Urbifossiella limnaea: one gene and its partner. The protein of the gene in region 2 binds, or shares a complex with, the protein of the main gene of each other region. Links are inferred from orthologs where the notes say so. Each region holds a gene or a part of one and is shown on either strand. Other genes may lie near its edges.

Region 1 (5,970 bases), 390 kb from region 2 along the record:
TTCCTCGGCGAGTTGCCGCGCGACTCGTCCGTCGAGCACGTAGACCTGTCGATGACGCGGAACGTCGCGCGGGGGGCCGCCGACGAGTGGCGGGCGAAGGTGGCGCCGGCGGCACGCGACTGGGCCGACACCGGGGTCCGGCCGTTCATCCCTCCGAAGAAGCCGGAGGAGGCCGCGTCGATCGTCGTGCCGCCGGACACCGGCCTGGCAGTCGGGGCACTTGTCCAGCACGACGAGTACGGGCTGGGGCAGGTCACCGATCTGAGCGGGTTCGGCGCGCTGCGGCGGGTGAAGGTGCGATTCCCCGGCCACGGCGAAAAGGTATTCGTGGCCGACAAGGCGAAACTGAAGGTGGTCGGGCGGCGGCAGGGGTGACGGCTACCAGTCCTGCCGCGGGAGGCGTTCCAGGGCTTCCTTGAACGCCTTCGCCGAGCCGAACCGGTCCGTCGGCACCTTGGCGATCCCCTTCAACAACACGGCGGCCGTCTCGTCGTCCAGGTCCTTGTTCACGTCCTTCGGGTTCTTCGGCGGCGTGTTCATCACCCGCCGGGAGTACTCGTTCGAGTCCATCGACCGCTCCCACGGCAGGCTGAACGTGAACATTTCGTAGGCCGTGACGCCGAGAGCGAACATGTCCACGCGGTGGTCGGTGGTCCGCCGCGCAAGCAGCTCCGGGGCCATGATTTCCTTGGTGCCGGTCCGGTTGCCGGGGGCGCAGAACTGCGGCGTGTACGGGATCGCGAGCCCGAAGTCGATGAGCTTGAGCACGCCCTCGGTGTTGACCATGATGTTGCGGGCGCACAGGTCGCGGTGCAGGTACTTGGAGTCGTGAATGTACTGGACGGCGTCGCTCAGCTGCGACAGGTAGTTGATCCGGTTTCCCTTAAGCTGGGCGTTCCGCGTCTCGACCAGGTAGCTGAGGCCGTAACCGTCCACCCACTCCATGACGATGTACGGCTCGCCGTTCGTCGTCAGCCCGTGCTCGTAGGTGCGCACGATGTTCTCGTGCCGCAGGGCCATGCAGATCTCGCCCTCGGACGGCTTCTTCAGGCCGGGGAAGCGGGCCTCGAACTCCTTCGTCTTGACCTTGTCGAGGACCTTGAGGCAGACGTTGCGGCCGATCTCGCGGTCGTAGGCCCGGTAGACCTTGGACATGCTCCCCTGGCCGGTCTTGCCGCTCAGCTCGAAGCGCTTGGCGATGTTCGCCACCTTGCGCGGCGAGCCACCGACCCCGCCCCTGTCCTTGCCCTTGCCGGTCAGAAAATCGAAGAAGCCCACGGGCGCCTCACGGCGTTACTGGATGTCGCAGTAGTCGATGATTCGGGCGACCTCGGTCCGCAGGTCGCGGCGGTGGACGATCCGGTCCACGAACCCGTGCTTCAGCAGGAACTCGCTCGTCTGGAACTTCTCGGGCAACTCCAGCCCGACGGTGTTGCGGATCGTCCGCCGGCCGGCGAAGCCGATCATCGCCCCGGGCTCGGCCAGGTGGATGTCGCCCTGCAAGGCCCAGCTCGCGGCCACCCCCCCCATCGTCGGGTTCGTCAGGATCGAAATGTACAGCCCGCCGGCCGTATCGTACCGGGCCAGTGCGGCCGACACCTTGGCCATCTGCATCAGCGACAGGATGCCCTCCTGCATCCGCGCCCCGCCGCCGGAGCCGCTGACGAAGATGAGCGGCAGTTTCGCGTCGGCGGCGCGCTCGGCGGCGCGGGCCAGCTTCTCGCCGACCACACTCCCCATGCTCCCGGCCATGAAGTGGAAGTCGGTGATGCCGAGGACGACCGGCCGGCCGCGGACGAACCCCTTGCCGCAGACCGCCGCGTCCTTCTGGCCGGTCTTCGCCTGCTCCTCAACGAGCCGCTGGGCGTACGGGATGCGGTCCACGAACCCGAGCGGGTCGCACGGCGCCAGCTCGGCGTCCCACTCCTCGAAGCTGTCGGTGTCGAGGAGCTGGGCGATGCGGTCGCGGACCGGCACGGTGAAGTGGTGGTCGCACTCCGGGCAGACGAACAGCCGGGCCTCGACCTCCTTGCGGTAGACCGTGGCCTTGCACCCCGGGCAGCGGAGCCAGAGCCCCTCCGGGACGCCCTTCTTCCGGTCGGCGGGTTGGGGGATCGAAGACATCAAGAACTCGGAGTTAGCCGCGGTCGTCGATCTGGGCCAGGGACTGGAACTTCCGCCCCTCGACGTAAGCGAGGAACGCCCCGCCGCCGGTGGACACGTGCGTCATCTTGCTGTCGTAGCCGAACTGCTCCACCGCCTCCGCCGTCTCGCCACCGCCGACCACGGTGACGGCGCCGCTGTCGGCCATCGCCGCCGCGACGCCCTTGGTGCCGGCGCTGAACGCGGGTTGCTCGAACCACCCGACCGGGCCGTTCCAGATCACCGTCGCGGCCTGGTTGATCTTGCCGGCGAACAGGGCGAGGGTCTTCGGCCCGATGTCCACACCCTCGTAATCCGCCGGGATGGCTCCGCCGACCTCGACGACCTGCGTGACGCCCAGGTCGCTCGATTTCGCAGCGAGGCAGTCCACGGGCAGCGTGATCTTCCCGCCGACGTGGCCGAGCAGCGGCGTCGCGGCCGCCAGTTCCTCTTCGGCGACGCGGGTGGCGCCCACGTCGAAGCCCTTCAGCTTGAGGAAGGTGTAGGCCATCTTCCCGCCGATGAGGAGCGAATCGACCTTCGAGAGGAGGGCGTTGATGAACGCGATCTTGTCGGACACTTTCGCCCCGCCCATGACGGCCAGCACCGGCGTCTTCGGGGCCGTCATCAGGCCGTCGACGATGGTCAGTTCCTTCTCGACGAGCAACCCCACGGCCCGTGGCTTGCCGGCCGCCTTCATCGCGGCGGGAACCGCGACCATGCTGGCGTCCTTGTCGTTGTGGCAGGTGCCGAAGGCGTCGTTCACGTAGGCGTCGGCGAGGCCCGCGACCGCGGCCGCGAACTCGGCGTCGTTCTGCTGCTCGCGCGGGTCGAACCGCAGGTTCTCAAGCAGCAGTACCTCGCCCGGCTTCAGCGCCGCGGCGGCTGCCGACACCGCCGGACCGACCACGTCGTTCGCCGCCTTCTTGACCGGCCGGCCGAGCAACTCGCCGAAGCGGGCGGCGACCTTGTCCGTCGTCAGGTTGGCGCGCTCCTCGGGCGTGGCCTTCTCGGGCCGGCCGAGGTGGCTCATGGCGATCACGGCGGCGCCGGCGTCGAGTAGCGCCTGCACGGTCGGCAGGGCGCCGCGGATGCGGCGGTCGTTCTTGACCGCGCCGGTCTTCTTGTCCAGCGGGACGTTGAAGTCCACGCGCACCAGCACCCTCTTACCGGCGAGCGGGCCGAGGTCGGACAGCGTCTTCTTGGGCATCCGTTTGTTCCAGAGGAAGCTCACGCGGAGGCGTCGCTCCGCAGCGAAGACCCGAGTCTTGGATTCGCTGCGGCGCGACGCCTCCGCGTGAGATTGCTTGCTCAGCCCTTCTTGATCATGTACTGGAGCAGGTCCACGCAGCGGTTGCTGTAGCCCCACTCGTTGTCGTACCAGCTCACCAGCTTGAAGAACTTGCTGTTCAGCTCGATGCCGCTGCCGGCGTCGAAGATGCTGCTGTGGTTGTCGTGGATGAAGTCGGTGCTCACCACCTCGTCGGCGGTGTACGCGAGAATACCCTTCATGTACGTCTCGCTCGCCTTCTTCATCGCGGCGCAGATGTCCTTGTAGCTCGTCTCCTTCGTCGTCTTCACCGTCAGGTCCACGACGCTGACGGTCGGCGTCGGCACGCGGAACGACATGCCGGTGAGCTTCCCCTTCACCTCGGGGATGGCCAGGCCCACGGCGCGGGCGGCGCCGGTGCCGCTCGGGATGATGTTGATCGCCGCCGACCGGCCGCCCTTCCAGTCCTTCTTGCTCGGGCCGTCCACCGTCTTCTGCGTCGCGGTGTAGCTGTGGACGGTCGTCATCAGCCCCTCCTCGACGCCGAAGCCCTCCTTGAGGAGGACGTGGACGACCGGGGCGAGGCAGTTCGTGGTGCAGCTGGCGTTGCTGATGATGTTGTGCTTCGACGCGTCGTACTTCTCGTGGTTGACGCCCATCACCACGGTGATGTCTTCGTCCTTGGCGGGGGCCGAGATGACGACCTTCTTCGCGCCCGCCGTGATGTGCCCCTTGGCCTTCGCGGCCTCGGTGAACAGGCCGGTGCACTCGATGACGTACTCGACGCCCAGGTCCTTCCAGGGCAGCGCCGTCGGGCCTTCCTTCACGGCCAGGCACTTGATCTCGTGGCCGTTCACGACCAGCACGTCGTCCTCGGCGACCGACGGGCTCGACTTCTTGCTGGCGACCTCGCCGGCAAACTTCCCCTGGGTGGAGTCGTACTTCAGGAGGTAGGCGAGGTTGTCGGCGGGAACCAGGTCGTTGACGGCGACCACGTCCAGCGTCTTGCCGAGGTGCCCCTGCTCGACCAGAGCCCGGAACACCAGCCGGCCGATCCGCCCGAACCCGTTGATCCCGACCTTGACAGCGGCCATCTGCGTGCGTCTCCCGTAGGGTGCCGTTCCGGGGTGAATCTACGGACGGGTGTGGGGAACGCCCACCCGCCGCGACGGGCGGGCCTCACCCGTTGCTAAACGTCCAAGTCCTCGGCCACCGCCTGGTCGGCCTTCTCCATGATGAACCGGTAGCGGTGCTCCGCCTCCTTGCCGAGCAGCTCCCGGAAGGCGTCGTGGGCGTCCAGGTTGGAGTCGATCTCGACCTTCAGCAGCGTCCGCGTCCTGGGGTGGAGCGTCGTCTCGGCGAGCACCCGGAACGGCATCTCGCCGAGGCCCTTGAAGCGCGTGATGTCCGGCTTCGCGTTCGCCTTCAGGCCGGCCAGGATCTCCTCCTTGTGCTCGTCGTCGCGCGCCCAGTGCGTCTCCTTCCCCACGTCGATGCGGTAGAGCGGCGGCTGAGCGATGTAGACGTGCCCCTTGCGGACGAGCTCCGGGGCGTGGCGGAAGAAGAAGTCGAGCATCAGCGTGGTGATGTGGTGCCCGTCCGCGTCGGCGTCCATCAGCAGGATGATCTTGCCGTAGCGGAGGCCGTCGTAGTGGAACTTGTCGCCGGCGCTGGTGCCCACGGCCGTGACCAGGTCGGCGATCTCCTGATTGCCGAGCACCTTCGCCGTCGGCAGGTCCTCGCCGTTGAGAATCTTTCCCCGCAGCGGCAGCACCGCCTGCGTGTTGTTGTTCCGCCCCTGCTTCGCGGAGCCGCCGGCCGAGTCGCCCTCGACGATGAACAGCTCCGTCTCGTCGCGGTCCGTGCTCTTGCAGTCGGCGAGCTTGCCGGGGAGGCTCAACCGCCGGCTGCCCGGCGTCTTCCGCTTCACCTCGATGACGGCGGCCCGGCTCGCCTCGCGGGCCTTCGCCGCCAGGATGATCCGCCCGACGATCGCGTCCGCGGCCGTCTTGTTGTTGTTGAGCCACGCCTCCAGCGCCGGCCGGACGAAGTTGTCGACCGCCCCTTCGACCTCTGGGTTGTTCAGCCGCTGCTTGGTCTGCCCCTCGAACTGCGGCTCCCGGACGAACACCGACAGCACCGCCGTCACGCCCTCGCGGATGTCGTCGGCCGTGACCTTCAGCCCCTTGATCTTAATGTCGTGCGTTTCGACGTACTCGTTCACCGCCTTGCGGAGCGCCGACTTCAGGCCGTTCTCGTGGGTGCCGCCGTTCGGCGTGCGGATGCCGTTGACGTAGCTGCGGTACGTCTCCTCGGTGGACTCGGTCCACTGGAGGGCGACCTCGATCTTGCTGCCGGTCTCGCGCACGGCCGCGAACGCCGCCTCGGTCACGCTCGGCTTGCCGCCGTCGGCCACGAGCTTCTGGAGGAACGACGGCAGGCCGCCCGGGTTGTGCAACTCGTGGACGTGGCCGCCGTGCTCGTCGCGGAAGGTGATGCGGAGGCCGCTGTGGACGAACGACATGTCTTCGAGCCGGGCCTTGAGCGTGTCGGCATCG
Region 2 (7,696 bases):
GTACGCGAACATGCTGCCGGTGCGGCCGAAGTTCGCCTGCACCTCGTCGAGGATGAACAGCACGTCGTTGGCCCGGCACCAGCGCTGGAGGAACTGCAGGTACTCCTTCGGCGGGTGGTACGAGCCGCCGCCGCCGAGGTACGGCTCGGTGATCAGCGTGCCGATCCGCCGGCCGAACTGGTGGAGGAGGGCGGCCAACTCCTTCTCGTAGGGGGCCGTGTCGAACGGCTCGCCGCGCTGCGCCACGTCGCGGCACTCGGCCGTCGGAAAGGTGATGAACTTCACGCGCGGGTCGCGCTCGGCGTCGGCCTCGCTGCCGGTCACGGCGTTGGCCAGCCCCTTCTTGCCGTGGAAGCCGTAGCGCGTGGCCAGGATCATGGGCCGGGTGCGGTCGCGGGCGTGGGTCGCCCACAGCGCCTTCTGAATGGCCTCCGAGCCGGACGCCGCCCACATCACTTGTTCCATCCGCCCGCCGCCCGGCTCGGCCCGCAGCGCCGCAATGAGGCGGCGGCTGGCCTCGGCCTCGATCGGCGTCACCGCGTTGTACGCAGTCATGGCCACGGCCGGGAAGTAATCCGGCCCGGCGTCGAAGGCGCCGGCCCCCTTCCCCGCGGCGGGCCAGCCCATGTAGTCGAAGAATCGCTGCGTCCAGCGCACGGGGTTGTGGCCGAGGTTGGCGACGAGCACGCCGGAGGAGAAGTCGAACAGGCGGCGGCCTTCTGGGGTCCAGTGGTAGACGCCGGCGCTCCTGGCGAGCACGGCCTGCGACGGGGTGAACGTGCGGAGCGACCGCGGCTCAACGGCGGCGGCGGCGGCGCGGGCGGCGTTGGACGCGGGTTCGGCGGGGTGTTCGATCGGCGGCATGTCAGGCGTCCGGGGGCGGGGTGACCCGAAGGTATTCGGGCGGCACGGCGTCGGCGAGCCAGACGCCGTTGGCGGCCCTGTAGAAGGTGTACCCGGCGGCCCGCATCGCGGCCGCATTCACTTCGAGGACGACGAGCCGGCCGTGCCGCGTCCCGACCTTCGCGGCGGTGGCCGTGTCGGCGGACAGGTGGACGTGGTGGCGCGCCATCTTCAGCAGGCCGTCGCCGCGGATGGCGTCGAGAAACCGGTCGGCGGTGCCGTGGTACAGCACGGCCGGCGGCTCGGCGGGTTCGAGTTGCAGGTCGACATCGGCGGAATGGCCCTGGTTCGCGCGGACCTTCGTCCCGGTCGTGTCGAGGGCGAAGCGCTGCTTGTCGTTGCTGCGGACGACCTCGTCGAGGTCTTCGGGCGTCATCGGGAAGCCGACGCGGGCGGCGCCGGCGATCAGGTCGGCGACCGGAACCCAGCCGCCGGGTTCGAGCGTGAGTCCCAGGCCCGCCGGTTGGTGCCGGAGGTGGAGGCTCAGGAACTTGCTGAGGCGGACGAGGCGCTTCCGGTCCACGGCGGGCCTGGTGTGTGGGGCGGACTCAGACCCGCCCGGGGTAGAGGACTTCGGGGGTCGCGCTGCCCGGCGCGTAGAGGACAAGCCCGCCCTCGGGTTGGTTCACCTTCACGACGCAACCTGGGCGGCCGGCCGCGGCGTGCTTCAGTACGGCTTCTGAGGCCTGAACGACGGCGACGACGTTGCGGTCGGCGCTCAGGTCGTCGTAGGCGAGCGCCTGCATGGCCGCGAGCCGCTGCGGTCGTTCCGCCGGCGACCCGCCAAACTCGACGGTGGCGACCTCCCGGAAGAACCGCTCGATGACCTCGATGCCGTAGCCGCGCTGGGACCGCTCGCCCCACGGTTCGAGGAACGTGCCATTGTAGTGGTAGTTGGGGGTGTTCTTCATGTCGTGCGGGGTGCGGCCCTCGACCGTGAGCTCGACGCCGCGCTTGCGCTGGTGGGCGGCCCAGACGGCGTTGTCGAAGCGGAACTGGACCTCCTGCTCGACGTACCCCGGGAAGTTATCGGGCGTGACCCAGCTGGTGTGGATGTCGAACGCGGCCTCGCGGGAGTCCGGGTGGTGGTACACGACCTGAAGCTGCACCGAGTCCCACGTGGGGCCGTCGGCCGGGCCGACGATTCCACGCTGGCCGGTGGCGGTGATCCGGGCGAGGTCCCAGTCCGGGCCAAAGGTGAAGTCGATGAGTTTGAGGTAGTGGACGGCGACGTAGGTTGACGGGTTCCGGCCGGTGATCCATTCCGCGAACTGCCCGCCGCTGATGGACTTCGGTTCGAGGAGCGAGCAGTAGCCGTTGTTGACGTGCCGCAGCACGCCGTCCTGATAAAGCGTGCGGAGTTTCTTGTGGTCGGGGTCCGCGAGCTTGTGGTAGACGACTTTGGCGAGGGCGCCGGTTCTCGCGGCCGTGGCGACGAGTTCGTCCAGTTCGGTGAGGCTGAGGACGGAGGGTTTTTCGATCAGAGTGTGTTTGCCGGCGGCGAGGGCGGCGCGGGCGGCGGCGAAGTGGCGGTCGTCCGGGCTGGCGACGCACACGGCCCGGACCGGCGACCGGGCGAGTCGCTCGGCCGCGTCGTCTCCCACGAGGTTGTCGAAGGCGTCGGGGGGCGTTCCGGTGTCGCGGAGGAAGCGGGCGACGCGGGCGCCGGTCCTGGTGGCTGCGGCGGTGAGGCGGACACGGACCGGGCCGGTTGCCGGGAGGAAGAGCGGCGACCGGGCGAGGGCGTCGAAGCACGGGCGGTACGTCTCGTCGACGATCATACCGAAGCCGACGAGGCCGACGTCGAGGCTCGGGGCGGCGGGATTCGCAAGGATTTCAGGCATATCCGCAAGGTACGCGGGCCGGCGACCGGCGTCCACAAGCCGCGGCGGTTTTCAATACATAATATACATTATCGGACGTTGTATGCGGACGTGCGGAACGGGCTGTACTTCCGCCGCGACCGATAATCAACCTTATGTTGTGAAACCGCCGGCCCGACCGGGCCGGCGTTCAGCCCAGAACGCCCATCGAGCGGAACTTCGCGTACCGGGACTGGAGGAGTTGGGGCGACGGCTGCGCCGCCAGCTCGCGGAGTTGCTTCGTCAGGTAGCCCTTGAGCGTACTGCCGGCGTCGCGCGGGTTGCGGTGCGCCCCGCCGACCGGCTCCGCGATCACGTGGTCAATCACCCCCAGCCGTTGCAAGTCGGCCGCCGTCAGCCGCAGCGCGTCGGCGGCCTTCGGCTTCGTCGCGTCCGTCGCCACCTTCCACAGAATGCCGGCGCATCCCTCGGGGCTGATCACCGAGTAGTACGCGTGCTGGAGCATCGCCACCCTGTCGCCCACGCCGATCCCCAACGCCCCGCCCGAGCCGCCCTCGCCGATCACCACACAGACAATTGGCGTCGGCAACCGGGACATTTCCAGAATGCTCGTGGCGATCAGCTGCGACTGGCCGCGCTCCTCCGCCCCGATACCCGGGAACGCCCCCGGCGTGTCGATCAGGCACACCACCGGCACGCGGTACTTCGCCGCCAGCTTCATCTTCGCCAGCGCCTTCCGGTAGCCCTCCGGGTGCGCGCAGCCGAAGTAGCACTGGGTCCGCTCGGCCGTCGTCTTCCCCTTCTGGTGGCCGATCAGCATGACCTTGTGGTCGCCGATTCGCGCGAACCCGGCTCGGATGGCCCGGTCGTCGCCGATGGCCCGGTCGCCGTGCAACTCCACGAACTCGTCGCAGATCAGGCCGATGTAGTCGAGGGTTTGCGGCCGCTGCGGGTGCCGCGACACCAGAACAGTTTCCCACGCACTCAGGGTCGAGTACCGCTCCCGGAGCAACGCCACGACCTCGCGGCGCATCTTCTTCAGGACTTCGGCCCCGCCTGGTGTGGCGGCCCCGCCCTCGAGCCGGGCCAGCGCTTGTTCCAGTTCGTGGATGTCGTGCTCGAACGGCAGCGGGTCGGGGACCATCGGGCGGCAACCTCGGGCGGCTGGGGGGCGTGCGACGGCAGGCTGTTACCCCTCGTCTTCGACCTTCTCGTCCTTGTAAATCTTCACCTTCCGCAGGGCGATGAGGAACTCGTGGAAGCCGGCGAACCGGTCCTCGCGTTTTTTCGCCAGCATCTTCAGCACGATCTGCCCGAACTCGTCGGTGAGCTCCTTGTTGTAGTTCACCGGGCTCTGCGGCTTCTCGGTGAAGTGCTTCGTCAGCAGTTCCTGCTCGGTCATCCCCACGAACGGCTTCCGGCCGGTAGTCAACTCGAACAGGGTCACCCCGTAGCTGTACAGGTCGGCCCGGCCGTCCAGCGGCTGCTTTAGGATCTGCTCCGGGCTCATGTAGCTCTTCGTGCCGCCGACGCGCTCCTTCTTCCCCAGCAACTTGCCGAGCAAGCCGGACAGGCCGCCGCCCTGCTTCGCCTTCGTGGTCAGGGCGAAGTCGATGATCTTCGTGTCGCCCATGCTGTTGACCAGGATGTTGTCCGGCTTCACGTCGCGGTGGACGTAGCCCATGGCGTTCATGTACGCCAGGCCCGTCGCCGCCTCGCGGAAGATTTTGCGGGCGTGCTCCTTGATGAACTTCGTGTCCTTCGCCTGCAGCCGCAGCCGGAGCGAGCCGGACGGGAAGAACTCCATCACGAAGAACGGCCGCTCCTTCGACCGCTCCACCTTGTGGATGCGGATGACGTTCGCGTGCGCCATCTTCACGCCGACCTCGGCGTCGTTGAACAGCTCGGCGCGGGCCTCGGGCTCGGTCGCCGCCTCGGGCAGCAGCACCTTCATGGCGAAGTGCCGGTTCGACCGCGTCTCCACGACCTCGAACACCTGCGACTTCTGCCCCGTCTGGAGCAGCGTGCGCAGGCGGTAGCCGCCGATGACCTCGTTGATGTCGGCCACGCCGCCCCCTCACCAGTACTCTTCGAAGTGGACGTTGCCCTTGAACTTCAGCGCCGACACGTCCGCCTGGAAGCCGCGCTTCTCGAGCACCTCGATCACCCCGACCGGCTCCGGGTACGTCTTGGCGCCGGTCTCCTTGTCGCGGTGCGGCACGCCGATCATCTTCGGGTTGCCGCACAGGAACACGTGCGTCTTGCCGGGGTCGAGCGCCTCCCCGAGCTGCTCCTCCAGTTCGCCGCCGGCGATCACGTCCTGGATGTACGTCTTCTTGGTGACGGTCGCCTCGCGGGTCGTCAGCGGCAGGTACTTGTAGTTCGGGAACTGCGTCATCAGGCGGCGGTGAGTTTCCAGGTAGCCCAGGTCGCGGGCGTAGCGGACGCACGACGCCGACAGCACCTTCCCGGTGTGCCCGCGCCGCAGCAACTCCCACACCATGTAGTTGTGCGGCGCCTCGCCGGTGCCGGTGCCCAGGAACAACACCGTGTCGCCGGGCTTCACCGGGTCGAGCGTGTACACGCCGGTGATCTTCTCGCCGACGTTGAGCCGGTCGCCCTCGCCCAGGGCGAACAGCCGCGGCGTGAGCGCCGGCACCCGGCCGTCGGCGTTCTCGCGCACCAGCACGATGTAGAATTCGAGGTAGTCCGTACTCGGCACGTCCACCAACTCGCCGGCGTCGGTCAGGATCGAGTTGCTGATCGAGTACGCCCGGCGGACCACCTTGGTCTGTTCCTCGGGCGTCAGCGTCTCGACCTGGCATCCGTCGGCGCGGGCCTCCCAGTAGCCGAGGCCGAGCGAGCAGTACTGGCCGGGCTTGTGCGCGGGGCGAACGAAGTCCGGCTTCACCCGCAGGACCATCAGGTCGGAGTGAACCTTCCGGACGTATGTCACGGTGCCGTTGTAGCGCTTCTGGCGGAGGTCGGTGATGTGGTCGGGCGTCAGCACGGCGGCCTCGGGGGCGGACAAACGGCACGCCCCCCGCCGGCGGCCGGCGGGGGGCGTGCGGCCCGGTCACCGAGTGTTATAGGCTAGGTCGCCCGGCGGGCCACGTCGCGGACGTGGTCCACACACTTCTTCATGTCCGGCGACGGGTCCTGCGGGTGCGCCTCGTACTCGATGCAGATGGCGCCGTTGAAGCGCACCTCGCGCAGGGCCGCGAGCACCTGGGCGACGTTCAGCGCCCCGGTCGGGTCGCCGAACACCACGTCCTCCTTGCGGCGGTTGTCGTGGTCCTTCACGTGCATCCCGAAGTTGCGGGCGCCCATGTGCCGGATCTGCTGCGCCGGGTCGAGCCGCTCGCCGAGCTGGGCGGCGCGGATGAGGTGCCCCGTGTCGAGGCACGCGCCGATGAGGCGGTGGTGGTCCCGCACGGCCCGCATGATGACCTCCGCGGAGTACCACCGGTGCAGCGCCTTCCCCGACGGGCCGTGCGGGTGGATGGCGATGGCGATGTTGTACTCGGCCACCAGCTTGTCCAGGCTGTCGAAGCTGTTCGGCGTCGGGTCGGCGCTCAGGTACTTCACCCCGAGCGCCTTGCCGAAGTCGAACACGCGCTTGTTGGCGTCGTGGTTGTCCGTGAACGCCTGCACGCCGAACCCGACCGGCGTCACCTCGTACTCTTTGCACAGCCCGAGGATCGTGGACAGCTGCTGCGGCGTGCTGGCCTGCGGGATGTGGTTGTTGTAGAACTCGGCGTTCTTGATCCCGAGGTCCTTCATGCGGCGGAGCGCCTGCTCCAGGTTGAACTGGCGGAACGTGTAGCTCTGAACGCCGAGGGAGATGTCGCCGACGAGGTCGCCGGCGGCACCCGCGGGGGTGGCGGCCAGGAGTCCGGCGGCGGTGGCGGCGCCGGCCTGGAGGAACGAGCGGCGCGACAGGGGCGCGGACATGGGTTCAGCTCCGGGAGGGTGGGGCGAGGGTGATTAAAGCAGAAAGCCCACCCGTTGCAACGGGTGGGCTTCGCCCGGCAGGCTGGAACGGCCGGTGCTACCGGCGGGCGGTGAACAGTGCGTCGATCTCCGCGTCGGTGAGCGCGTCCTTGCCGCCGTTCGCGTCCACGACGATTGCGGTGCCGTTCGGCGCCACCCACACCAGGGCGTTGCCGAGGCGGAACACGTCGCGCATCGCCGGCTGCTTCTCCAGGATGCGGAAGTAGCCGGAGCCCTGGGCCTTCACCACGACGGTCGGCATCTTCGCCTCGTAGGCGTCGTCGATCCACACGCCGCCGACCTCCAGCACCTGCCGCCCGTTGGCCGCGCGGTTGGCGGTCAGCGTCAGCCGGCTCTGGTTGCGGAGGTTGTCGGTGTTCTGGGCCAGGTCCACGCCGAGCTTGCCGGTCTGGTAGCCGGCCCGGTCGCCGCGGAACGCCCGGCCCGCCCCCTCGTTTGTGTCCTTCTGCAACTTGAGTTGGCCGACGGCTTCCTCGAGTCGCTTCCGCGTGTCGGCGTCCTTCGTCTCGCGGACGGCCTGCTCGCCGGCCTTCAGGAGGCGGTCGTTCGCCACGGCCCGGCTGGACGCGAGGGCGTCGGCCGGTGCACTCTTCGCCCCGGCGCCCTTCGATTGGTCACGGGCGAACTCGGCCACCGACTGTGCCGGCCCCCCCGCACCGCCCATCGGCGCAAGGCCGGGGGCGAGCCCACCGAACCCGCCGCCGAGCCCGCCCGGCACCGGCGCGTGCGGCACCGGGCCGCTGGCCGGCTGCGGGCGGCGCCCCGGCGGCGGCACCACCGGCATCGGGCCGTCCGGCACGACCAGGTGACTCGTGTACGGCGTGGCGATGCCGTAGCGGCGGGCCAGCGTCACCACCTCGTCGATCAGTTCCTTCTGCTCGCCGTTGGCGCGGATCTGGTCGAGCAAGTAGCCGACCTTGCGACGTGCCCACAGCGGCTCGACGAAGTCCTTCCCC

Evidence for each region. Proteins that work in one complex are often made in the same cells at the same time.
Region 1: the proteins of ETAA1_RS15180 (region 2) and accD are in contact, whole or in part, in a solved structure (PDB 8UXZ), measured with the Escherichia coli proteins. The link is inferred for Urbifossiella limnaea from one-to-one orthologs.

The regions. Positions count from the first base shown.
Region 1 is NZ_CP036273.1:4,079,928-4,085,897, reverse strand. The notes cover bases 210-3,014. They hold accD (acetyl-CoA carboxylase, carboxyltransferase subunit beta), read right to left. Parts: upstream 2,125-3,014; coding sequence 1,294-2,124; downstream 210-1,293. Other genes in these bases: ETAA1_RS16705 (phosphoglycerate kinase), read right to left, coding at 2,138-3,014; ETAA1_RS16715 (serine/threonine protein kinase), read right to left, coding at 379-1,278; ETAA1_RS16720 (ATP-dependent helicase), read left to right, coding at 210-375. Outside these bases: more of ETAA1_RS16720, read left to right, coding at 1-209; more of ETAA1_RS16705, read right to left, coding at 3,015-3,376; gap (type I glyceraldehyde-3-phosphate dehydrogenase), read right to left, coding at 3,454-4,506; ETAA1_RS16695 (DNA gyrase/topoisomerase IV subunit B), read right to left, coding at 4,602-5,970.
Region 2 is NZ_CP036273.1:3,695,648-3,703,343, forward strand. Bases 1,894-4,801 are described here. They hold ETAA1_RS15180 (acetyl-CoA carboxylase carboxyltransferase subunit alpha), read right to left. Parts: upstream 3,871-4,801; coding sequence 2,917-3,870; downstream 1,894-2,916. Other genes in these bases: ETAA1_RS15175 (Gfo/Idh/MocA family protein), read right to left, coding at 1,894-2,747; ETAA1_RS15185 (serine/threonine protein kinase), read right to left, coding at 3,916-4,794. In the rest of the region: ETAA1_RS15165 (aminotransferase class III-fold pyridoxal phosphate-dependent enzyme), read right to left, coding at 1-864; ETAA1_RS15170 (RNA 2'-phosphotransferase), read right to left, coding at 866-1,426; more of ETAA1_RS15175, read right to left, coding at 1,452-1,893; ETAA1_RS15190 (ferredoxin--NADP reductase), read right to left, coding at 4,804-5,736; ETAA1_RS15195 (sugar phosphate isomerase/epimerase family protein), read right to left, coding at 5,820-6,680; ETAA1_RS15200 (VIT and vWA domain-containing protein), read right to left, coding at 6,778-7,696. UniProt on the Escherichia coli protein: Component of the acetyl coenzyme A carboxylase (ACC) complex. First, biotin carboxylase catalyzes the carboxylation of biotin on its carrier protein (BCCP) and then the CO(2) group is transferred by the carboxyltransferase to acetyl-CoA to form malonyl-CoA.